Regions from separate parts of the Dermacoccus sp. PAMC28757 genome, predicted to be linked through region 4. Evidence: riboswitches for the same ligand, from Rfam matches in the RefSeq annotation. Region 4 holds a riboswitch; each other region holds the start of a gene.

Region 1 (5,813 bases), 1.0 Mb from region 4:
TTGACGACGACGACGACCACGACCGTCAGCGCCACCGCGGCGAGCAGCTGGTTGGCGATACCGAACAGCGGGAACAGCGTGTTGATGCCGCCCAGCGGGTCGGTGACACCCATGAGGAGGATGGAGCCCCAGCCGGCGACGACGAGGAACGTCGTGATCCAGGCGCCGACCTTCCAGGACGTCTCACGGAAGCGCTTGAGGCCCGGGACGTTGCTGAGCGTGTCGGAGAGCATGAAGCGCGCGACGCGGGTACCGGCGTCGACCGTCGTCAGGATGAACAGCGCCTCGAACATGATCGCGAAGTGGTACCAGAACTGCTTCATCGAAGCGCCGGGGATGACCTGCGAGAACACGTTCGACATACCGAAGGCGAACGTCGGTGCGCCACCCGTGCGGGAGACGACCGACTCCTCGCCGACGTCCTTCGCGGCCTGCGCGATCTCGGTGGCCGACGTCGGGTCGCCGCCGAGGCCGAGCGAGTTCACCCACGCGGCAGCCTTCTCGGGCGTACCGCCGGTGACGCCGGCGGGCGAGTTCATGACGAAGTACAGGTGGTGGTCGATGATGGCGGCCGCGATGAGCGCCATGATCGCGACGAACGACTCCACGAGCATCGAGCCGTAGCCGATGAGGCGAGCCTGGCTCTCCTTCTGCAGCAGCTTCGGCGTCGTGCCCGAGGATATGAGAGCGTGGAAGCCGGAGAGCGCACCACAGGCGATCGTGATGAACAGGAACGGGAACAGCGAACCGGCGAAGACCGGGCCGTTGCCCTCCTTGCCGAACGAGGTGATGGCTGGGATGTCGATGGCCGGTCGGGCGATGACGATGCCGAGCGCGAGCAGCACGATCGTGCCGACCTTCATGAAGGTCGACAGGTAGTCACGCGGAGCGAGCAGCAGCCACACCGGAAGGACGGCGGCGGCGAAACCGTAGATGATGATGGCCCACGCGAGCGCCGTCGGCGACAGCGTGAACATGTCCTTGCCCCAGTCGGTGCCGGCAACCCAGCCACCGGCGACGATGGCGAGGAGCAGCAGGACGACGCCGATGCCCGAGACCTCGGAGACGGCACCCGGGCGCACGAAGCGCAGGTAGCACCCCATGAAGAGAGCGATCGGGATCGTCATCGCGAGCGAGAAGACACCCCAGGGCGACTCGGCGAGCGCGTTGACGACGACGAGGCCGAGCACGGCGATCAGGATGATCATGATCGTCATGACGGCGAACATGGCCGCCCAACCGCCGACCGGGCCGAGCGTGTCACGGGCCATCTGGCCGAGGCTGCGACCGCCGCGGCGCGTGGAGATGGCGAGCACCATGTAGTCCTGCACGGCGCCCGCGAAGATCACACCGAAGATGATCCAAAGCGTGCCCGGCAGGTAACCCATCTGCGCGGCGAGCACGGGGCCGACGAGCGGGCCGGCGCCGGCGATGGCGGCGAAGTGGTGACCGAACAGCACGCGCCGGTCGGTGGGCAGGAAATCCTGGCCGTTCTCGAACTGCTCGGCCGGGGTGGCGAGATCGTCGCGCGGACGGATGACCTTGTACTGGATGAGGCGGCTGTACAGCATGTAGCCGATGACGTAGCTGCCGACGGCAGCCATGACGAACCAGATCGAGTTGACGTGCTCGCCGCGGACGAACGCAACCATCGTCCAACCGATGGCGGCGATGACGGCCGCGACGGCGATGACGATCTTCTGACGTCCCGTGATCTGGCGGGGTAGGTCGACCGCGACCGGGGGCGTGTTCCCGTCGCGCTCGGGGGTTTTGGTGCTCGACGCGGGCACGGAGACCTCCCTTTTCGTGTGAGTGTGAGCAGGGCCACGTTATGCGGTGTCGGGTAGGTCACAGGGCTTTGACAACGCACGCGCAGGTCACGCCTTCATCACGAATTTGGACGAACGTCACGCAGTGGGGCCGGTGGGGCGCGGTCCGTCGCCGAACCAGTAGCGACGGCTGTCTTCACGAACGTCCTCGAGCTGCCCGCCGCAGGCCTCGATGACGGCGCGCGAGGCGCCGTTCGTCTGCGCGCAGCAGACGAGCACGGGGGCGATGTCGAGCGCGGCGGCTTCGGCGAGCCCGAGCTTCAGAGCCTCCTTCGCGATGCCGCGTCCGCGAGCGGCCGGCCGCACGGAGTAGCCGATGTGGCCGCCGAGTTCGTAGAGGAACTCGTTGAGCGCGTGACGCAGGGCGAGGTGGCCGACGAGGTCGCCGTCGTCGACGATCCAGAAGTAGGAGCAGTGGACGAGCCCGGTGTGCGGCGGCCACATCGTGTTGCCCTGGCGGGCGCAGTCTTCGACGTAGGCGGCGAAGCCGTCGGGGGTGATGTCGACGTCGGTGCCCGCGAAGAAGCCCGATCCGTCCATGCCGCCCGCGCACACCCAGTGGTCGTCGCGCGAGTCGGTGGTGGCGTCGCGGAACTCGCGCAGCATGGCCGACCAGTCGTCGTAGCGCGCGGCGTCGGGGGCGATGAGTTCGATCATGTCGGTCATCTCATCACCCCCGACGGTGGAGCGTCGATCAGTTTTCGGGGCGCTTAGCGGGCGCGCAGGCCGTCGACGCCGCGGGGCTCGTCGCCGCGCACGGTGACGCGGTGCATGACGCGGGTGTTCGTGTAGTCGCGGTTGGCGTAGTGGGAGGTGGCGCGGTTGTCCCAGATGCCGACGTCGCCGGGCGCCCAGCGGTGACGGATCGTGTGCTCGGGCTGCGTGAGGTGGGCGTAGAGGGCGTCGAGGATGGCGCGCGACTCGGCGTCGGAGACGCCACTGACGTGGGAGGTGAAGCCGGGGTTGACGAACAGGCCGCGGCGGCCGGTCTCGGGGTGGACGCGGACGACGGGGTGTTCGACGGCGGGCAGTTCGGTGACGATCTCGCCCTCCCACTCGTGGCCGCCGTTCTTCTTGAGGAAGGCGCCCCACTCGCGGTTGCCGTCGTGGACGGCGAGCAGCTGGTCGGCGAGCGCCTTGAAGGGTGCGGAGAGGGAGTCGTAGGCGGCCTGGCTGTCGGCCCAGGACGTGTCGCCGCCGTAGGGCGGGAGCGTCACGGCGCGGAGGATGCTGATGGACGGCGGCCGCTTCATGAAGGTGACGTCGGTGTGCCAGACGTCGGAGAAGGAGAACTCGGGGTCGCTCGAGTCGATGTTATAGATCTCGCTGCGCTCGTGGTTGCCGGCGACGGGGTGGCCGGGCGTCAGGTCGCCGAGGAGGTTGCCGAGGCGTACCTGGGCGTCGTCGTCGAAGCCGTGCTGATCGCGGAAGAAGAGCACCTTGTGGGCGAGCAGGGCGCGGCGGATGTCGAAGGCCGCGATCTCGTCGATGGACGCCAGGTCGATGCCGTGGATGACGGCGCCCAGGGCCGGGCCGAGGCGCTCGATGCGCAGTCCGGGCGTCGTGGCGGGAGCGTGGGTGGCGAGAAGTGTCATGACAACCTCTTTGTTCGTTGCGCTTGCGCAGACGCCGGGCGGCGACGCGCCAGGTCGTTACTCGGGGCACCCCACCGCAGCGGAGGGTTGCCGTCCGGCCAGCCGAGACTTGTCGCCGGAACTCGTGACCTACCCATAACGTAGACGCACCCACTGCCAAATGGAAAGTTATGGTTCGAGCGCCGTCCACATGGCGAACCCGCCCCTCCCCGATGTTGGGTGAGCGCCGCGCCACCGGCGTCTCGGTTCCCCCTCAAAGTCGGTGTGCGCCACCCTCCGCGAACCATCACGGCAGCACGAAGCCAGAACTGCGAGAGCGAAGGGGGTGGACTGCCCACGCTATGGCTTGAGTGCTGAGAGTCCGTCCCGCGCTGCGGGAATCGCTCCCGCCCCGCACCGCTCAACGACGCAGCGCCTGCCTCTTCACAGAGGCAGGCGCCGCGTTACGTTCGTCGATGCGGAGCGGGCTCAGGCCCGCCAGTGCGAGCCGAGGGGGTAGCCGCCGTTGTCGCCGTTCTCCGTCGTCTTCGTCGCGAGCACCTGGTGCAGGTGCAGCCAGCCCTCCTCGAACGCGAGGCGCGAACCGGCCATGTAGATGCCCCACACGCGCGCCGTCGGCAGGCCGGCCTCGCCGACGCAGAACTCCCAGTTCGCCTCGAGGTTGCGGCACCACGCGGCGAGCGTGTGCGCGTACGACAGGCGCAGGTTCTCGTCGTGCTGCACCTCGAACCCGGCGTCGTGGCACTCCGCGATGAGGCGCCCCGGGGAGGCCAGTTCGCCGTCGGGGAACACGTAGCGATCCGTGAACGGCTCCGGCCGCGCCGACGCCGTGTCGTCACGACGCGTGATGCAGTGGTTGAGCAGGCGCCCGCCGTCACGCAGCTTCGAGTGCAGGAACGTGAAGTAGTCGTGGTAGTTCTTCACGCCGATGTGCTCCGTCAGGCCGATCGAGCTCACCTTGTCGAATCCCGTCTCCGTCACGTCGCGGTAGTCGCTGTGGCGAATCTCGACGAGGTGCTCAAGGCCCGCCTCGCGCACCGCGCGCTGACCCCACTCCGCCTGCTCGCGGCTCAGCGTCACCCCGAGCACGCTCACGCCGCGCTCGCGCGCGGCGTGGATCGCCATGCCGCCCCAGCCGCAGCCGACGTCGAGCAACCGCTCGCCCGGCTGCAGGTCGAGCTTGTCCGCCACGAGCGCGAACTTGCGCTCCTGCGCCTCCTCCAGCGAATCCGTCGCCGCGTCGTAAACGGCACACGTGTACGCCATCGACGGGCCGAGCACCTTCTCGTAGAACGCGTTCGAGACGTCGTAGTGGTAGCTGATCGAATCGGCCGCCCGCGACATCGGGTTCACCTTCGCGAGGTGACGCTTCCAGCGCGGCTGGCTCTCGATCTCCGGCAACGGCGGGTGCTTGAGCGCCTTCGTCCCCAGCGCCTTGACGATCGGCGCGAGCACCGACGCCGCGTCACGCTTGCCCAGATCCTTCACACGCAGATCGCGCTTGATGAGGCTGAACACCTCGTACGGGTCGCCCTCGGAAAAGCCCGTCCCCGTCAGCGTGCCCGTGAGGTACGCGCGAGCGAGCCCCAGGTCGCCGGGCGCTGTGAGGAGGTAGCGCAGCCCCTCCTCGTTCTCGATCCGCAGCTGGATCGCAGCGTCCTTCGGCCCGACGTCGGTGCCGTCGTACGCGGTGAGGCGCATCGGCAGCGGCTCCTCGAGCACCGCGGTGACGGCCTGCTGAACGAGGGGTGCGCCGGTCGGCGTGGTCATGCGTGGGTCCTTACCTTGTCTGCGAATTCGGGCAGTCGGCCCGAGGGGTCGTACATCGACTTCATACGGCGGTATTCGGCTGCGCCGTAGAGGTCTTCGAAGGTCTGTGCGTCGTAGTAGACGTCGGAGTACAGCGACTTGTGACCGCCCATCGTGGGCAGCACGGCCTCGATGTCGCGGTTGACGTCGCCGTCCGCGCGGCCGGGCTCGATGGCCACCGTGCCCCAGAACCCGACGTTGACGTACGTGCGATTCGGCTCGAGCCGGTACAGCGGCCACGCCTGATCGCCCCGCAAACGCAGCGGGCAGACCCACACCGGCGTCATGCCGACGTGCTCGTCGAACCACGGCATGAAGTTCACGAGTTCCTCGAGCGGCACCTCGACGTCCTGGACGACGCGCTCACGCGGTAGCTCGCCGCGCATCGAGTCGATCTTCGCGGCCACGCCGTAGCGGTTCTCGAAGCCGACAATGCGGTGGAATACGTCGCTGCGGCGGTACTTGCTCGGCCACAGCCGGCGGACCGTCGGGTTCTGCACACCGAACGCGTTGGAGCACCAGAACCAGTCCGTGTCCCAGCGCCAGATGTAGTCGTGCGCCGTGAGGGTGTCGCGGTCCA
Region 2 (5,813 bases), 950 kb from region 4:
TCGTCGTCCGCGGGCGCGAGGACGCTCACGTCGTGGCCGGCGCCGATGAGGTACTCGGCGAGGTCGCGCACGTGCAGCTGCACGCCGCCGGGCACGTCGAACGAGTACGGGCTGACGAGACCGACGCGCATCGTGTCAGTTCCCTCGCGGCGCGCGGTTGCCGAGGTCGTCGACGAAGACGCGCTGCATCATGTGCCAGTCCTCGGTGCGCTCGACGATCGCCGTCGACAACGCATCGACGCACTGCTGCGTGGCCGCGAGGACGTCGGCGCGCATGTCCGGCGACGAACCGGCATCGACAGGATCGTGGAAGCGGATCTCGATGCCTCGCATCGCACGACCCTTCGGAGGGTCGTAGGTGATCGTGACGGGGTACAGGCGAGCACCCGTGCGTCGGGCCAGAATCGCGGGCCCGGCGGCGACCCGCGCGTCGTGTCCGGCGAGCTTCACGGTGACGCCACGCTGCGTGAGGTCACGGTCCGACAGCAGCGGCGCAAAGGCGCCCGGCACCCGCAGCGCCGCCTCGACCTGACCCATGACGTCGACGCCCTGCGTCAACGGGATGATCGTCATGCCGAGGCCCTCACGGAACTCGAGGAACGCGCGGAAGAGCTCGTCGGGTTCGAGACGTTCGGCAACGGTCGTGACGTGCGCGAGCTCGGTGGCGGACCATGCGCCGGCGATATCCCAGTTACCGAGGTGGCCGAGGTAGAGGACGATCGACTCCCCCGTCGCAAGGTCCGCCCGCACCTGGTCGATGGCACCGGTGGTGCGCACGAGCGAGCGCAGATCGTCATGCGAGAGCGACTGGAGGCGGAACGCGTCGCACCAGTAACGGAAGTAGGAGCGCAGGCCCTCACGGGTGAGGTCGTCCAGGGCTGCGGCGTCGAGTTCCGGGCGGACCCGGGCGTAGTTCGAGCGCATCCGCTCGACGTCCTTGCCGCCGCGACGGTGAAGGACGTCCGCGATCTTCTCGAAGAGCGCGTACGCAGCCGGCTCGGGCAGGGCGCGCACGGCACGCCATCCGGCCTTGAAGGCGAGAACGGTGGCGGCGTCCTGCGCTCGCTTGCGGGAGGGAGCGGGCCGAGCCATCAGTTCGCGAGAGCCTTGCCGAGCGCCTGGCGACGCACCATGAGCATGCGCTGCAGCACGGTGATGAACGAGGCCACCGCGAGCAGGGCGAGCACGATCGTCAGGACGATGTACGGCAGGTCGAACAGGCCCGTGAGGCCGGTGGTGACGAGAACCGCGACGAGACGGTCGGCGCGTTCCGCGATGCCGACGTTCGCCTCCATACCGAGACCCTCGGCGCGAGCCTTGGCGTACGAGACGACGGAACCGAGCACGAGACAGGCGAGCGCGAGGCATGCCATGAGGAAGTCGTCGCCCTGGCCGGCGAAGTAGAGCACGAGGCCACCGAAGATGGCGGCGTCACCGACGCGGTCGAGCGTGGAGTCGAGGTAGGCGCCCCACACCGACGAGCGACCCGACAGGCGGGCCATGTTGCCGTCGAGCATGTCGGAGAAGACGAAGGCCGTGATGAACAGCGTGCCGACGAGGAACTCGCCGCGCGGGTAGAACCACAGCGCGCCGAACGAGACACCGAGCGTGCCGACGATCGTGACGACGTCAGGGCTGATGCCGAGGCGCAGGAGCAGCTGCGCCAGGGGGCGGAAGATCGCGGAGAAGAAGGCGCGCGCGTACTTGTTCAGCATGGTGACTCAACTGTAGCGGTTCGATACGTCGAGCCGAGGTGCGCGCCGCGCCGGACGAGTCACGTCTCACCCCGCGTTCACGAGCCGCGCGCCCCGCGAGGTCGAGGCCGTCAGTCGGTTGGCCAGGACGCCGCGATGCGCTGACGGCTGTCCTCGAGAAGCACCGGGAGAGCCTTCGTCTGGCCGACGATCGGCATGAAGTTCATGTCGCCACCCCAGCGGGGCACGATGTGCTGATGCAGGTGCGCAGCCACGCCGGCGCCCGCGACATCGCCCTGGTTCATGCCGAGGTTGAATCCGGCCGGGTTCGACGCCGCCTTGAGCGCGCGAATGCCCTGCTTCGTCAGCTTCGTGAACTCCTCGGTCTCCGCGTCCGTGAGGTCGATGTAGTGCGGCACGTGACGGTAGGGGCACACGAGCAGGTGGCCCGGGTTGTACGGGAAGAGGTTCATCACGACGAAGCAGTGCTCACCGCGGTGCACGATGAGGCCCTCGGCGTCGTCCTTGCCCGGCGCCGCGCAGAACGGACAGCCGTCGCCGGCGTCCCTCGAGGGGCGGTCGGCCTCGATGTAGGCCATGCGGTGAGGCGTCCACAGTCGGCCGAACCCGTCGGGCTCCCCCGCGAAGTCGTGCTCGGACTCGGCGTGCTCGGGAGTGAAGTCCTCGTTCTGCGTGACCATGCGCCCCATCCTAGGGAAACCCGCGCGCCGGGTCAGACCGGAGCGATCTCGGCGAGTTTCTCCACGAGCCGCTCGTCGCTCGCAGCGCCCGCGTGGGCCAGGCCGCCCACGCGCTCTGCCACTTTCTGTGCGACGGCTGCGGCATCGCCTTCACCCACGACGGCGACGGCGCTCGCGAGTCCGCCGAGGCCGCTTGCGGCGTCCTCGAGGTCGAGCCAGTCGTCGTCGGTGAGTTCCGCTGTCACACCCGCCCACACGACGCCCGCGGCCATGACGCCACGTTCGGCCAGCGATCCGACGCTCTCGCGCGGCAGCGAGCCGTCCTCACCGAGGTAGAGCACGACGGCGTTCGCCGCCGGCTTCGACGGGCAGGCGATGCAGCGCTCGCGCTGGTCGAGGGCCCAGATGATGTCGCTCATCGCTGCTCCTTCGTGGCCGCGAACGGTGCGTCGCGGTGCATGTGTCGCTCCTCCGGGGCACCGAATCCGAGACGCTCGTACAACGGGCGCGCCTTCGGACGCGTGTTGAGCAGCATCCGCTCGACGCCGCGTGCGTCCGCCCAGGCGTCCACGGTGCGCAGCATGCGTTCGGCAAGTCCCTTGCCACGCTCGTCGGGCACGACGAAGACGAACGCGACGTACAACCACGGCTTGGCGCCCCGCGCGAGCGTCGGCATCCGGTGGACGAGGGCGCACTGCACGATGCCGACGACGGTGCCGTCGGAACGGGTGGCGATCCACGTGGGTACCTCGTCGAAGGCCGAAAGGAAATCGTCCGCGTACTCGGTCACGAAACCGGCCCGATTCGGGTGCCCCTCCTCGAGGTCCGAGCGCAACCGAAGCGCTGCACAGGCGAAGGCGTCGTCACGCCTGGCCCGGGCGATGGTGATCGTCATGGCGCCAGTCAACCACGGCTTGACCCTTCGGCAAACGCCCCGCGCCGCACGGCAAACCACGATGTGAGACACGAGTCCCGCCTCTCGATACCGCCCGGGATATCCTCGGACCAGGTCACGAGCGCCAGCGTCAAACCCCGGTTTGCTGGCCGGCAACCCTCCCACCGCGGCGGGGTGCTCCGGGTGACGACCTGGCTCGGCGTAGGATACGCCCGGGCAAGCGCGGAAGCAGAGCTTCCGGCGCACCCCGCGTGCGAGGTTCGCGCACGGGTAGCGACCTTTCGAGGAGTTGTCATGAGCGCTCAGGACTGGGCTTTCGAGACCAAGCAGATCCACGCCGGCCAGGTGCCGGACGGGGACACCGGATCGCGCGCGCTGCCGATCTACCAGACGACCTCGTTCGTCTTCGACTCCGCCGAGACGGCGGCCAACCGCTTCGGCCTGTCCGACCTCGGCCCCATCTACACCCGGATCGGCAACCCGACGTCGCAGGCCGTCGAGGAGCGCATCGCGGCGCTCGAGGGTGGCGTCGGTGCGCTGCTGCTGGCCTCCGGCCAGGCCGCGACGACGTTCGCCATCCTCAACGTCGCGCAGGCAGGCGACCACGTCGTCGCGTCGGCCGCGCTCTACGGCGGTACGTACAACCTGCTCAAGTACACGCTGAAGCGTCTCGGTGTGGAGACCACCTTCGTCGAGGACATCGGTGACCTCGACGCGTGGAAGAACGCCATCCGACCGAACACCAAGCTGCTGTTCGGCGAGACGCTGAGCAACCCCGACCAGAAGGTCCTCGACGTCGCGGGTGTCGCTGGTGTCGCCCACGACGCCGGCCTGCCGCTGTTCGTCGACAACACCGTCGCGACGCCGTACCTGCTGCGCCCGATCGAGCACGGCGCGGACGTCGTCATCCACTCGGCGACGAAGTACCTCGGCGGCCACGGCACGTCGATCGCCGGCGTGCTCGTCGACGCCGGAACGTTCGACTACGCCAAGGAGCCGGCGAAGTTCCCGCAGTTCAACGAGCCGAGCGAGAGCTACCACGGCCTCGTCTTCGCCCGCGATCTCGGCGTCGGTTCGGCGCTCGGCGCGAACCTCGCATTCATTCTCAAGGCGCGCGTCGAACTGCTGCGCGACCTCGGCTCCGCCGTGTCGCCGTTCAACGCCTTCCTCATCGCCCAGGGCCTCGAGACGCTGTCGCTGCGCGTCGAGCGTCACGTGGAGAACGCGAAGAAGGTCGTCGCTTACCTGAGCGAGCACGCGCAGGTCGAAAAGGTCTTCTACGCCTCGAAGGACGACAGCCCGCACAAGGAGCTGGCCGACCGCTACCTGCCCACCGGTTCCGGTGCAGTGTTCTCCTTCGAGATCGCCGGCGGCATCGACGCGGGCAAGGCGTTCGTCGACGCCCTCGAGCTGCACTCGCACGTGGCCAACATCGGTGACGTCCGCTCGCTCGCCATCCACCCGGCGACGACGACGCACAGCCAGGGCAGTGACGACGACCGCCGCGGCGCCGGCGTCACGCCCGGCCTCGTGCGCCTGTCGGTCGGCGTCGAGAACGCGAACGACATCATCGCCGACCTCGACAAGGGCTTCGCAGCCGCGAAGGCTGCCTCCGCCTGATCGCCCGCACCGCGGAGACTACGACGAAGCCGCCACCCCAAATCGGGGCGGCGGCTTCGTCGTATGTGGATCAGGCCTCGGCAGGTGCCTCGGCCGCCGTGGGCGACGTGTTGTTGCGCGAGGCGATGTACGCGGCGATCTCGGCCACGGCCTCGTCGACCGGCACGCCGTTCTTCTGCGAGCCGTCGCGGTAACGGAAGCTCACGGCTCCGTTGTCGCGGTCCTCCTCGCCGGCGATGAGGATGAACGGCGCTTTCGACTTCGAGGCGTTGCGGATCTTCTTCGGGAAGCGGTCGTCGCTCGTGTCGATCTCGACGCGTACGCCGGCCCGACGCAGCTTCTCGCCCACCTCGCCGAGGTAGTCGTAGTACTCCTCCGCGACCGGAACCCCGAGCACCTGAACCGGTGCGAGCCACGCCGGGAACTGCCCCGCGTAGTGCTCGACGAGCACACCAAGGAAGCGCTCGATCGAACCGAACTTCGCCGAGTGGATCATGACCGGCTGCTGACGCGTGCCGTCCTGAGCCTGGAACTCGAGGCCGAAGCGCTCGGGCATGTTGAAGTCGTACTGGATCGTCGACATCTGCCACGTACGGCCGATGGCGTCACGTGCCTGCACGGAGATCTTCGGGCCGTAGAAGGCTGCGCCGCCCGGGTCGGGCACGAGCTCGAGGCCCGAGGCGTTCGCGACGTCGGCGAGCACCTGCGTCGCGACCTCCCACTGCTCGTGGGTGCCGATGAACTTGTCCTTCTTGTCGCCGGCCTCGTCACGCGTCGACAGCTCGAGGTAGAAGTCGTTCAGCCCGAAGTCACGCAGCAGCCCGAGGATGAAGTCGAGCAGGTGCTTGATCTCGCCCGGCGCCTGCTCCGGCGTCACGTAGGAGTGGGAGTCGTCCTGGGTGA
Region 3 (5,813 bases), 1.2 Mb from region 4:
CGACTCGAGCAGGTCCATGAGGCGACCGGCCTTGGCGAAGCCGACGCGCAGCTTGCGCTGCAGCATCGAGGTCGAACCGAACTGCGTCGTGATGACGAGCTCGGCCGCCTGCAGCAACACGTCGAGGTCGTCACCGATGTCCTCGTCGATCTCCTTCTTGGGCGCCGTCTGCTGAACGTCCTCGCGGTAGTTGGGCGCGAGCTGAGCCTTGACGTGCGCGACGACGCCGTGGATCTCCGACTCGTTGACCCACGCGCCCTGCACACGCATCGGCTTGCTCGCGCCCATCGGCAGGAAGAGCGCGTCACCCTGACCGAGGAGCTTCTCGGCGCCGGGCTGGTCGAGCACGACGCGGCTGTCGGCGAGCGACGACGTCGCGAACGCCAGACGCGACGGCACGTTGGCCTTGATGATGCCGGTGACGACGTCGACCGACGGGCGCTGCGTCGCGAGGATGAGGTGGATACCGGCGGCACGCGCGAGCTGCGTGATGCGCTGGATCGAGGCCTCGACGTCACGCGGCGCGACGAGCATGAGGTCCGCCAACTCGTCGACGACGACGAGGAGGTACGGGTACGGCGCGAGCTTGCGCTTGCTGTCCGGCGGGAGGGTCACCTTGCCCGCACGCACGGCCTTGTTGAACTCGTCGATGTGCTTGTAGCCGAACGCGGCGAGGTCGTCGTAGCGCGCGTCCATCTCGCGCACGACCCACTCGAGAGCCTCGGCGGCCTTCTTCGGGTTCGTGATGATCGGCGTGATGAGGTGCGGGATGCCCTCGTACGCCGTCAGCTCGACGCGCTTGGGGTCGACGAGCACCATGCGCACCTCTTCGGGCGTGGCCCGCATGAGGAGTGAGGTGATCATCGAGTTGACGAAGCTCGACTTACCGGCACCGGTGGCACCGGCGACGAGCATGTGTGGCATCTTCGCGAGGTTGGCCACGACGTAGCCACCCTCGACGTCCTTACCGACACCCATGACCATCGGGTGGTGATTGTTGCGGGCCGCCTGGCTGCGCAGCACGTCACCGAGGCTGACAAGTTCCTTGTCGGCGTTCGGGATCTCGATACCGATGGCCTTCTTGCCCGGGATGGGCGACAGGATGCGCACGTCGGCGCTGGCCACGGCGTAGGCGATGTTCTTGCTCAGACCCGTGACGCGGTCGACCTTGACGCCGGGGCCGAGCTCGACCTCGTAACGCGTGACCGTCGGGCCGCGGGTGAAACCGGAGACGACGGCGTCGATGCCGAACTGGTCGAGCACCTCGGTGAGCGCGTCGACGACGCGGTCGTTCGCGGCCGAACGCTCCTTGGGCGGCGTGCCCTCCTCGAGGAGGGTCGACTCGGGCAGCGTGTACGTGATGTCGCCGGCGAGGGCGAGCTGCTCGACGCGCTGTGGGAGCTGCTCCGTCGGCTGAGCCTCGACCTGACGTTGAGGCACCTCGGCGGCCGGGCGCTGCGCCGTCTCCTGGCGGGCTGCGGCGGCCTTGGGCGATTCGCCCGGACGCTGCTTGGAGCCACCGGCCGTCTCGACGGTGGCGGTGTCGGCCTCGTCCGTGGTGGCCGGGCGTGACGTGGTCGCACGCGAGCCGCGGGCCCGAGCCAGGGCTGCCGCGCCGGCCGACGTGGCGCGCTCGCCCTCGTCGGCGGAGCCGTCCGCCGGGTCGCCGCCTTCGATCGTGTCGATGTCGTAGATCTGCTGCTCGCCGCGCTGACGACCGAGGGTCTTGCGCGAGCCACGCCCGCGACCGTGCGGACCGCGGCCGACGACCTCTGCTGCCTGCTCGTACGGCTCGTCGCCGTGGTGCACGTCGGCGGCGCGGCGGGGTGCTCCGCCGCGCGCACGGTTGCCGATGTCGGCGCCGTGCAGGTCGTCGGCGACGGCGTCGCGCTGGGCGTAGTCGCGCTCCTCGGTCGGAGCGTGACCGCCGAAGATCGTGGCCTCAACCTCACTCAGACGCTGAGGGATGCGGTTGACCGGCGTGCGCGTCAGCACGAGGAAACCGAAGAACGACACGAGGCCGAGGATGACGCCGGCGCCCCAGAGCGTCAGGCCTGCGGCCAGCGGGCCGCCGGAGATGACGCCGAGCACTCCGCCGGCGTCACGCACGGCGTCGACGTCACCCGCGGCCGGGCGTCCGCCGACGAGGTGAGCGATACCGGTGGAGCCGAGGGCGAGGATGCCGAGTCCGATCGACATGCGGTGGGTGGGCTGGTGGCCGCGCGGGTGGCGGAACATGTGCAAACCCATGCCGATGAACACGACAGGCAGGACGTAGGCGATGACGCCGAACGTTCCCGCGGCGACGGCGTGGACGATGTCACCGAACATGCCGGGTAGGTTCCACCACTCGCGCGCCGCGACAACGATGCCGAGGGCGAGGAGGAAGAAGCCGATGCCGTCGCGACGGTGCTCCGGCTCGAGTTCGGCGGCGCTGGCGCCGACACGACGCACGGCGCCTCCGGCGACGTGGGAAACCCCCATCCAGGCGCCACGAGCGGCACGGCTGGAGGCCGACGGGCCCTGCTGAGCCGAGCTCGAACCGCGCCCCTTGCCGGGCGCGCTCTTGGAGGGCGCCTGCTTGCGGGGCGCGTTCTTCGCCGGGGTGGTGCGGGCGCGCGAGGAGGTGGTGCTCCGACTGTTCGGGGCACTCTTCTTCGCTACGAGAACGCTGTCGTTCGGGGGTGTTTTCCGTGTCGCCACCCGGCCAGATTACGGGAGAAGGCGCGCAGTTCTTCGGCCCCACGCCGGGGACCTCGCGACGATCTGGCGGCCCCGAGGGGCGGCGTGAACAGCGAGTCGCATCTCACCATCCGGGCGACCTCGGGCACATTCGTGGACGGTTCGAGGAGTCGCGTGTCACGGTGTTGCCCGGTCACGAGTTCCAGCGCACAGCCCCGGCTTGCTGGACGGCAACCCTCCACCGCGGTGGGGTGCTCCGGGTGACGACCTGGCTGCGTGCGACCGCACGCAGCAAGTGCGGGTTCGCGACGCTTCTCGTCGGGCGGACCCCTGACGAAGGAGTCTCCTCATGAGTTCTGTCCTTTCGACGCTCGCTGCGACCCGTCAGCCGAAGTCGTTGTCCGCTTCCCTCTCTGCTGTTCGGGCGAACGCCCGGGCCACCCCTGCAACCGTCTCGGACGGCGTCGGTGTGCCGACCTTGCACCACACGGTTGTCGAGTTCGCGAACCTCGATCACGGTGCCACTGCTCCGGCCCTCGTGGGCGTTGCCGAGGCTGCGGAGCGCATCCTGCGCACCTACGGCTCGGTTCATCGCGGGGCGGGGTACGCCTCGCGCCTGACGACCGGCTGGTTCGAGGAGGCGCGTTCGGAGGTGGCGCACTTCGTCGGTCTCGGCGAGGACAGCCACGTCGTCTTCACGCGCAACACCACGGATGCGCTGGCTCTGCTCGCCCACGTCCTGCCCGACAACGCTCAGGTCTTCGTCTTCGAATCCGTGCACCACGCGGCGCTCCTCCCCTGGCCCGCCGAGCGCACGACGCGACTGTCGGTGCCGTCCTCCCCCGAGGCTGCGATCGCCACCGTCGACGCCGCGCTCTCCCGCTTCCGCGCGACGTCGGATGCTCCCGCGCTCGTCGTCATCACGGGTGCGTGCAACGTGACCGGGGAGATCTGGCCGATCGGTGAACTGGCCGCCGTCGCGCGCTCCCACGGGGCACGGTCGGTCGTCGATGCGGCGCAGCTGGCTCCGCACCGCGTCATCGACGTCGCCGCGTGGGGTGTCGACTACGTCGCGTTCTCGGGCCACAAGATGTATGCGCCGTACGGAGCCGGCGTTCTCGCGGGTCGCGCCGACTGGCTGGATGCGGCCGATCCGTACCTTCCGGCCGGCGGTGCGAGCAAGCGGGTGACAACGGACGACGTCGAGTGGTCCGAAGGCCCGGCACGGCACGAGGGCGGCACGCCGAACGCCGTCGGCGCGATAGCTCTCGCGGCGGCCGCGGCGAAGCTGCGCGCTCACCGTCACGCGATCGAGAACCACGAGCACCGCGTTCACGGCATCATCCGCGACGGCTTGAGCGCGCTGCCAGGTGTGGAGATTCTTCACGTGCTCGGCTCCGACGAGGAGCCTGTCGACGGTGTCGGCGTCACGACGTTCACGGTCGACGGGTACGATCCGACGCTCGTGGCTCAGGTGCTCGCGGACGAGCACGGCATTGCGGTGCGCGACGGCCGCTTCTGTGCGCATCTGCTGTGTGACGAGCGGCTCGGCAAGGGCGCGACGGCGGTGCGCGCCTCCATCGGCCTCGCGACGACGGTGGAGCATGCGCACCGTCTCGTCGCAGCGGTGCGTGCGCTCGTGGAGCGCGGCCCGGCGTTCGAGTACGTGCACACGCCGGGCATCGGCTGGGCACCGGTGGGTGACGAGCGGGATCTGAGCGAGCCCCGCCCCTGGTGACGGACAGCTCGGGCCGCCGGTTCTGGGGACCGGCGGCCCGAGTCATTCGCAACGGCATTGCCTAGGGGACGCCCGGAAGGTCATGGGGAAAGGCACCAACGCGTCCGGCAGACAGGACCCACTGTCCGACTTCTACGTGACCACCACGAGGGCACCCGGGCTCGGAGTCAGAAATCTCGGCGGCCACGGGCCGGTGACAGCCATACGAAAGCCGCCCACCCCGAGAAGTGGACGGCCGTGTGTCGCACCGAGACAGGCCCGCCAGGGCCTGGCCGGAAGACGCGCCGAACAATGCAGCGGTGTGGTTTCACGCGCAGGGAAGGCCGAGCTTGCGAGGCCCATCCCTGCGCGTGAAACCACACCGCGACCGATTGTTCTGAACGCTCCGCCGGGGCGAAGCGCCGGCTACGCGTTCAGGACAATCGGAATGATCATCGGCCGGCGGCGCAGCTTGCCGCCGACGAAGCCGCCGACGGTGCGGCGGATGACCTGCTGGAGCTGGTGGGTGTCGGTGATGCCCTTGCCGCGGGCGTCGGCGAGCGCCTGTTCGATCTTGGGGCGGATGCGTTCGAACACCTCGTCGCCTTCGGCGAATCCGCGGGTGCGGATGTCGGGGCCGGCGACGATCTCTCCGGTGGAGGCGTTGCGCACGACGGTGATGGTGATGAAGCCTTCGTCGCGAAGGACGCGGCGGTCCTTGAGCATGTCTTCGTCGGTGGTGCCGACGAGGGAGCCGTCGACGTAGACGTAACCGACGGGCACGGCGCCGGTGATGGCGGCCTTGCCGTCGACGAGGTCGACGACGACGCCGTTCTCGGCGAGGAGCACCTGCTCGGCGGGCACTCCGGTGGCTGCGGCGAGCTTGCCGTTGGCCACGAGGTGGCGCCATTCGCCGTGGATCGGCATGACGTTCTTCGGCTTGACGATGTTGTAGCAGTAGAGCAACTCGCCGGCGGAGGCGTGACCGGAGACGTGCACCATGGCGTTGCCCTTGTGCACGACGTTGGCGCCGAGGCGCATGAGGCCGTTGATGAGGCCGTAGACGGCGTTCTCGTTGCCGGGGATGAGCGAGCTGGCCATGAGGATGGTGTCGCCGGGGCCGACGTCGATGCGGTGGTCGCGGTTGGCCATGCGGGCGAGGGCGGCCATGGGCTCACCCTGGGAGCCGGTGCAGATGAGAACGACCTTGTCGTCCTCGAGCTGGTCGAGCTTCTTGACGTCGACGAGCACGTTGTCGGGCACCTTGAGGTAGCCGAGGTCGGCGGCGATCGTCATGTTGCGCACCATGGAGCGGCCGACCATGGCGACCTTGCGGCCGTACAGTTCGGCGGCGTCGAGCACCTGCTGGACGCGGTGCACGTGCGAGGAGAAGCAGGCCACGATGATGCGGCGC
Region 4 (5,813 bases):
CGCTGGTAGCCGTACGCCAGCGCGAAGTTGCCGAGACCGCCGCCGCCCATCGCGCCGACGACCGCGGTCATGTCGATGACGGCGACGAGCGCGAAGGTGTACCCGAGGATGAGCGGCGCGAGCGCCTCGGGGATGAGAACGGTGCGGATGATCCGCCACGGGCTCGCGCCCATCGCCTGAGCCGCCTCGATGACGCCCGGGTCGACACTCACGAGGTTCTGTTCGACGATGCGACTGATGCCGAACGTTGCGGCGAGCGTCAGCGGGAAGATCATCGACGCGGTACCGATCGTCGAGCCGGTGACCTTCAGCGTCAGCGGACCGAGCGCGGCCGCGAAGATGATGAACGGGATCGGCCGGATGATATTGACGAGCACGTTGAGGATCGTGTGAACCGTCGGGTTGGCCATGATGCCGCCGCGGCGCGTCGTGTTGAGCAGCACGCCGAGCACGAGCCCGAACAGACCGCCGAGGATGATGGTGGCGCTGACCATGAGGAGGGTCTGCCCGACCGACTCCCACAGCACGGGGCGCAGTGCGCTCCAGTCCGTGTCCGCAGTGATGACCTTCATGCCGTGGCCTCCTCGAGTTCGTGGACGGTGGCGACCTGGGCGAGGTCGGTCAGCACCTGCGTGACGGTGACGTCGTCACCGCGCAGGGCCAGGGTCAACGTCGTGAGGTTCGCTTCCTTGAGGGGCGTGAGGCCACCGTGGACGATCTCCGGTTCGACACCGCGGGCGCCGGTGGAGGCGAGAACCCTTCCGAATCCAGCGGAGTCGTGGACGGTTGCCGTGACGAGGCGTCCGCTCACCCTCTCGCGCAGCCGCGCGATCTCGCGGGCGTCGGGCACGTTGCGCAGCGTCGCGTCGACGAGCCGCCGCGTGGCTGACGATGTCGGTGCGCCGAGCACCTGCTCGGTCGGCCCGGACTCGACGAGGCGGCCGTGTTCGAGGACCACGACGTCGTCGGCCAGTTCACGCACGACGTCCATCTCGTGCGTGATGACGACGATCGTCACGCCGAGCTCATCGTTGACGCGGCGCAGGAGGGCCAGGACGTCCTTCGTCGTGTCGGGGTCGAGGGCGGAGGTCGACTCGTCGGCGAGCAGGATCTCCGGGTTCGTGGCGAGGGCGCGGGCGATGCCGACGCGCTGCTTCTGGCCGCCGGACAGCTCGTCAGGATAGGCCCAGGCCTTCTCCGTCAGACCGACGAAGTGGAGCAGTTCGGTGACTCGCGCCTCCTGCTTGTCCTTGTCCCAACCGGCGACCTCGAGCGGATAGGCGACGTTGGCGTACACCGTGCGCGAGCGGATGAGATTGAACTGCTGGAACACCATGCCGATGCGGGCCCGCAGAGCTCGGATCTGCTTTGCTCCCAGACCCGCCAGATCGACGCCGTCGATCTCGACGGAGCCGGTCGTCGGGGTCTCGAGCGCGTTGATGAGCCGCACGAGGGTGCTCTTGCCTGCACCGGAGAACCCGATGACGGCGAGGACGCGGCCGGTAGCGACGTCGAGGTCGATCTCCTGCAGCGCGGTGACGTTCTTCTTGCCGCGCACGAAGGTCTTGCTCACGCCGCGCAGCCGGACCGCCGGCGCGTTCTCGGGTCGGGCCGGGGGAGTGGGGGTCACTTCTTGGCCTTGATCTGCGACTCGATGCGGGTGAGGATGCCGCGCACGTCCGCGACGGAACGCTTCACCTCGTACTGGGTTCCCTTGGTGCGCTTGGAGATGAGGTCCTGCACCGACTTCTCGTGGTACGCCTGGACGAACTTCGCGTACGTCGGGTTGTCGGCGTCCTTCTTGCGGGCCACGATGACGTTGATGTACGGCTCCGAGGACTTCGCCTTGGGGTCGTCCTTGAACAGCGCCTTGCTCGGGTCGAGGTTCGCGTCGGCGGCGAAGTTGTTGTTGACCACGGCGCCCTCGACGGAGGGCAGGGCGGCTGCGGTCTGGGCAGCGTCGACGGGCGTGACGCCGACCTTCGACTTCGCGGCGTCGATCTCGGCGGGCGTCGACAGGGAGTTGCCCCCGCCCTTGAGCGTGAGCAGACCGGCGCTCTGCAGGAGCAGGAGGGCGCGTGCCTGGTTCGTCGCGTCATTCGGGATGGCGACCTTGCCGCCGTCGGCGAACTCGTTCACCGTGGTGTGCTTCTTCGAGTACAGCGACAGCGGCACGATGTAGGTGGAGCCGACCGGCGTCAGGGTGTCGTTCTTCGCGGCGTTGTAGTCGGCGAGGAACTGCAGGTGCTGGAACTGGTTGACGTCGACCTGGCCCTGGGAGAGCGCCGGGTTGGCCTGCGTGTAGTCGGTGAAGTTGACCGGCTGGATGTCGAGGCCGTACTTCTCCTTGCCGACCTTGACCAGTTCGGTCCAGTACGGGTCGGACGCTTCGGTGGTACCGACGGTGATCTTCGTCAGCTTCTCGTCGTCGCTACCCGTGAAGGCCTTGATGCCGAAGCCTGCGGCGAGCGCGACGACGAGGACGCCTGCGCCGATGGCCGCGTACTTGGGGCCGTTGCTCTTCGGCTTCTCGGGCAGGGCCTGGACGGCCGGGCTGGCTCCGGGGGTGGTGGAGTTGGTGTTCTCGGACATGGTGATGCCTTCCTCGAAGGGGCGTGCGAGGCGCCGGTGGGGTGGGCGGCGACGACCGCCCGACGATGGGTGCGGTCAGTGCTTGGGGCGCGCGAACGCGGCGTCGTGCGTGTGCGGTCGCGCGGTGGGGGCCTGGGTGGGGCGATGCGTGTGCTGCATGTGATCTCCCGGGATCGGGCGCACCGGTACGAAGCCCTCGAAAGGGATGTGTTCCTGGTGCGGAACGTGCTTGCCGCGCGGTTGACGCGGCCGGGTCATCACCTGGAGCACCCCGCCACGTTCGTGAGGGTTGCCGTCCGACCAGCCAGGGCTTTGCATCGGATCTCTTGACCGGCATTACATTAGAGGCGCCGCGAGAAGCCCGTCAAATCAAGTGATCTGGGCCACTCTGCGTCACCGCTGGGCCGAGTTTCCTGCGGTTGGGTAGTCGCCGCCTCGACCCAACGGCAGGAAAGTCTGCCCAGTGGAGAGATGCGCTGATGCCGTGCTCTCCCCGTGGGCTGGAGTCACTAGGGGCGGAGCGTGGACTCCACGGGGTCGAGGTACCCCCCGAGCTCGCGCTTATTTGCTCGGCGGAAGCACGTCGGTCTGCGCGGGGAGGTCGGCCACGCCGACCGGGCACGTCACGCCCTTGTAGCCGTGATTGCAGTACCCGCCTGGATTTTTCGCGAGGTACTGCTGGTGGTAGCCCTCGGCCGGCCAGAACTTTCCGGCTTCGTCGGCGGGCTTCATCTCCGTCGTGATGGCGCCGCGGCCCGCGTCGGTCAGCGCACCCCGGAACGCTTCTGCGGTGCGACGCGTAGCGGTCTCCTGCTCGGGCGTCGTCCAGTAGACCGCAGAGCGGTACTGCGTGCCGATGTCATTGCCCTGACGGTTGGCCGTCGTCGGGTCATGGTTCTCCCAGAACGCCTTGAGCAGCTGGGCCGGGGAGACCTTCTCCGGGTCGTACGCGATCTGGACGGCCTCGGTGTGGCCCGTCGTGCCCGTGCAGACGTCCTCGTACGAGGGGTTCTCACGGTCGCCACCCATGTAGCCGACGGCCGTCGAGACGACCCCCGGGATCTGCCAGAAGATGCGCTCCGCACCCCAGAAACATCCCATCGCGACGTACAGCGTCTCGGTCTTGTCCGGCCACCCGCCGAGCAGTGGCGTGCCGAGAACGTCGTGCACGGCAGCGACGTCGACCGGGGCGGAATCCTGACGGGTGAACCACATGGGGCGTTCCTTTCACTGGGGTCGCTGTGTTCAACGCAGGCGTGTCCGAGAGGATTCCGAACTCGCGGAGCAACCGCGTGAACGGCGCGCGTCAGTCGACGAGCGGCGGCACTTCGAGTGGGATGGGGCGCAGTAGCCTCGCGCGGATCTCGACCATCGTCTGCGCGTGCGTGTCGAGCGCGACGTCCTCGGAAAGCGTTGGCACCCAAGGCGGCACGGCCCGCTTGTGGCCGTTGTTGTCAAGGCCGACAAGCACCATCGTGCACTCGGTTGTGAGGTTCAGTTCGCCCGTGCGCGGGTTGCCCGAGCGCACTCGCGCCGGTGTGGATGAGCCACGCCTGCACCTCGACGAGGTCGCGGACGTGCAACGGCTGGTGGAAGCGCACACCGCCCGCGTACACGGCCACCGCCGAACCCTGGTTCCAGCGCTCCGCGACGAGGGTTGCCGCCTCGTCGATCCACTCCATGACGACGCCGCCGTGCACGTTGCCGCCCCAGTTGACGGTGGTCGGTGCCGCGAGGAAGCGCAGCGTCTCGCGACACGACTCCGTCGCGTCCCGTGTAACTCTGCTTCACCATGTCGGCTTCGATGCGGGTGCGCACGTCGGTGAGGGTGACGGCGCGCTCCTGCTGGTCGCGTTCCCACTCGTCCTGCGGCGTGAACGCCGGGACAGGTGCGGGCTTCCGGTCGTCGTCGACCGCGACGAAGATGAGCAGGCACTGTGTGTTGACGCGCAGCTCGCCCTGACGCGGGTCGCCGGACGAAACGGTCGCGACGATGTGCATCGACGTGCGTCCGGTGTGGACGACACGCGACTGCACCTCGACGATGTGGCCCACCTCGACGGGGCGGGTGAAGCGCACATTGCCGACGTAGGCCGTGACGCAGTAGTGCCCGCTCCACGCCGCGGCACAGGCGTACGCGGACTTGTCGATCCACTCGAGCATCCGGCCGGCACCGACGCGCCCGCGCACGTCGGCATCCATCGGTGCGGCCATGAAACGCAGGGTGATGTGGCGTCGGTTCCGGGCCTGCCGTCGATCGTAGGGCCGGTACCGCCGGAAATTCACTTGTCGGGCGCGCGGTTGCTGGCGTTCCATGACTGGCATGAACACGGTGCGCATCGAACGGATCACCCCTGAACACCCGCAGTTCGAGGAGTGGGCGACCGTCTTCGTCACGGCCGGGCGCCGCCAGTGGGGGCGCGACACGACTGCCTACCCGCCGAACGAACTCGCACAGATGTGGGAGTCCCTCGCCCACGCGAAGGTCTGGCTCGCCGCGATCGACGACGACGGCGACGTCGTCGGGTCCGCAGCCATCGGGATGCCGACGCAGGACAACCCACATCTCGCCGGGTTCGACGTCGCCTGCCTCGACGAGCGGGCTACGGCGCTCAAGCAACGTCTCGTCGACGAGGTCGAACGTGTCTGCCGAGAGGCCGGGCGCACCACGCTCATGATCGAAACGCAGACGCCGGTCGGTGCCGCCAACGACGAGGCCGCCTTCTTCGAAGCAGCGGGCTATGCGGAAGCGCAGACGTGCATGCGTAACGGGCAGCGGCTCCCCGTGAGCGCCGACATCGGGGCCGAGATGCGCCGCGTCATCGAGATGAACGACGGCTACCGCATCGAGACCGTCGTCGGTCGGCTTCCCGAAGACTGGCTGCCGGAACGGGCGCGCCTCGCCGGAATGATGTCGACCGACACACCTCTCGGCGACCTCGCCATCGAGCCGGAGAACTGGATCCCCGAGCGCGTCACCGCGATGTTCGACGAGGACGAACGTCGCGGGCGCGTCGTCGTCGAGGCCGTGGCCTGGCACGAGGAAACCGGTGAGATGGCCGCGTTCACGCACGTTTCGGTGCCCGCGGAAACACCGTGGATCGCCTACCAGGACGACACCCTCGTCGCGAAAGCCCACCGGGGCCATCGGCTCGGCTACCGCGTGAAGGCTGCCGTGTCCTTGGCTCTGCCCCAGGCCGCGCCCGGCGTCACCGTGCAAC

Evidence for each region. Region 4 has a riboswitch for S-adenosylmethionine ahead of H7F30_RS06940 (MetQ/NlpA family ABC transporter substrate-binding protein). Riboswitches for the same ligand answer to the same signal wherever they lie in the genome.
Region 1: another riboswitch for S-adenosylmethionine. It lies ahead of H7F30_RS01915 (TauD/TfdA family dioxygenase); the one in region 4 lies ahead of H7F30_RS06940 (MetQ/NlpA family ABC transporter substrate-binding protein).
Region 2: another riboswitch for S-adenosylmethionine. It lies ahead of H7F30_RS11425 (bifunctional o-acetylhomoserine/o-acetylserine sulfhydrylase); the one in region 4 lies ahead of H7F30_RS06940 (MetQ/NlpA family ABC transporter substrate-binding protein).
Region 3: another riboswitch for S-adenosylmethionine. It lies ahead of H7F30_RS12625 (aminotransferase class V-fold PLP-dependent enzyme); the one in region 4 lies ahead of H7F30_RS06940 (MetQ/NlpA family ABC transporter substrate-binding protein).

The regions. Positions count from the first base shown of each region.
Region 1 covers NZ_CP060292.1:398,469-404,281, forward strand. The annotation lists gene H7F30_RS01905 (carbon starvation CstA family protein) at 1-1,790, opposite strand, end outside; gene H7F30_RS01910 (GNAT family N-acetyltransferase) at 1,908-2,495, opposite strand; gene H7F30_RS01915 (TauD/TfdA family dioxygenase) at 2,540-3,424, opposite strand; SAM riboswitch class IV at 3,439-3,554, opposite strand; gene H7F30_RS01920 (cyclopropane-fatty-acyl-phospholipid synthase family protein) at 3,893-5,194, opposite strand; gene H7F30_RS01925 (FAD-binding oxidoreductase) at 5,191-5,813, opposite strand, start outside.
Region 2 covers NZ_CP060292.1:2,390,211-2,396,023, forward strand. The annotation lists gene H7F30_RS11395 (glycosyltransferase family 4 protein) at 1-131, opposite strand, end outside; gene H7F30_RS11400 (phosphatidylinositol mannoside acyltransferase) at 136-1,092, opposite strand; gene pgsA (phosphatidylinositol phosphate synthase) at 1,092-1,715, opposite strand; gene H7F30_RS11410 (HIT domain-containing protein) at 1,826-2,395, opposite strand; gene H7F30_RS11415 (hypothetical protein) at 2,428-2,814, opposite strand; gene H7F30_RS11420 (GNAT family N-acetyltransferase) at 2,811-3,290, opposite strand; SAM riboswitch class IV at 3,404-3,519, shown strand; gene H7F30_RS11425 (bifunctional o-acetylhomoserine/o-acetylserine sulfhydrylase) at 3,585-4,910, shown strand; gene thrS (threonine--tRNA ligase) at 4,981-5,813, opposite strand, start outside.
Region 3 covers NZ_CP060292.1:2,662,856-2,668,668, forward strand. The annotation lists gene H7F30_RS12620 (DNA translocase FtsK) at 1-2,484, opposite strand, end outside; SAM riboswitch class IV at 2,874-2,986, shown strand; gene H7F30_RS12625 (aminotransferase class V-fold PLP-dependent enzyme) at 3,032-4,420, shown strand; gene H7F30_RS12630 (ribonuclease J) at 4,826-5,813, opposite strand, start outside.
Region 4 covers NZ_CP060292.1:1,435,770-1,441,582, forward strand. The annotation lists gene H7F30_RS06930 (methionine ABC transporter permease) at 1-572, opposite strand, end outside; gene H7F30_RS06935 (methionine ABC transporter ATP-binding protein) at 569-1,630, opposite strand; gene H7F30_RS06940 (MetQ/NlpA family ABC transporter substrate-binding protein) at 1,627-2,592, opposite strand; SAM riboswitch class IV at 2,813-2,924, opposite strand; gene msrA (peptide-methionine (S)-S-oxide reductase MsrA) at 3,154-3,807, opposite strand; gene H7F30_RS15120 (hypothetical protein) at 3,899-4,066, opposite strand; gene H7F30_RS15125 (hotdog domain-containing protein) at 4,047-4,274, opposite strand; partial or broken gene H7F30_RS15130 (acyl-CoA thioesterase) at 4,528-4,932, opposite strand; gene H7F30_RS06955 (GNAT family N-acetyltransferase) at 4,916-5,813, shown strand, end outside.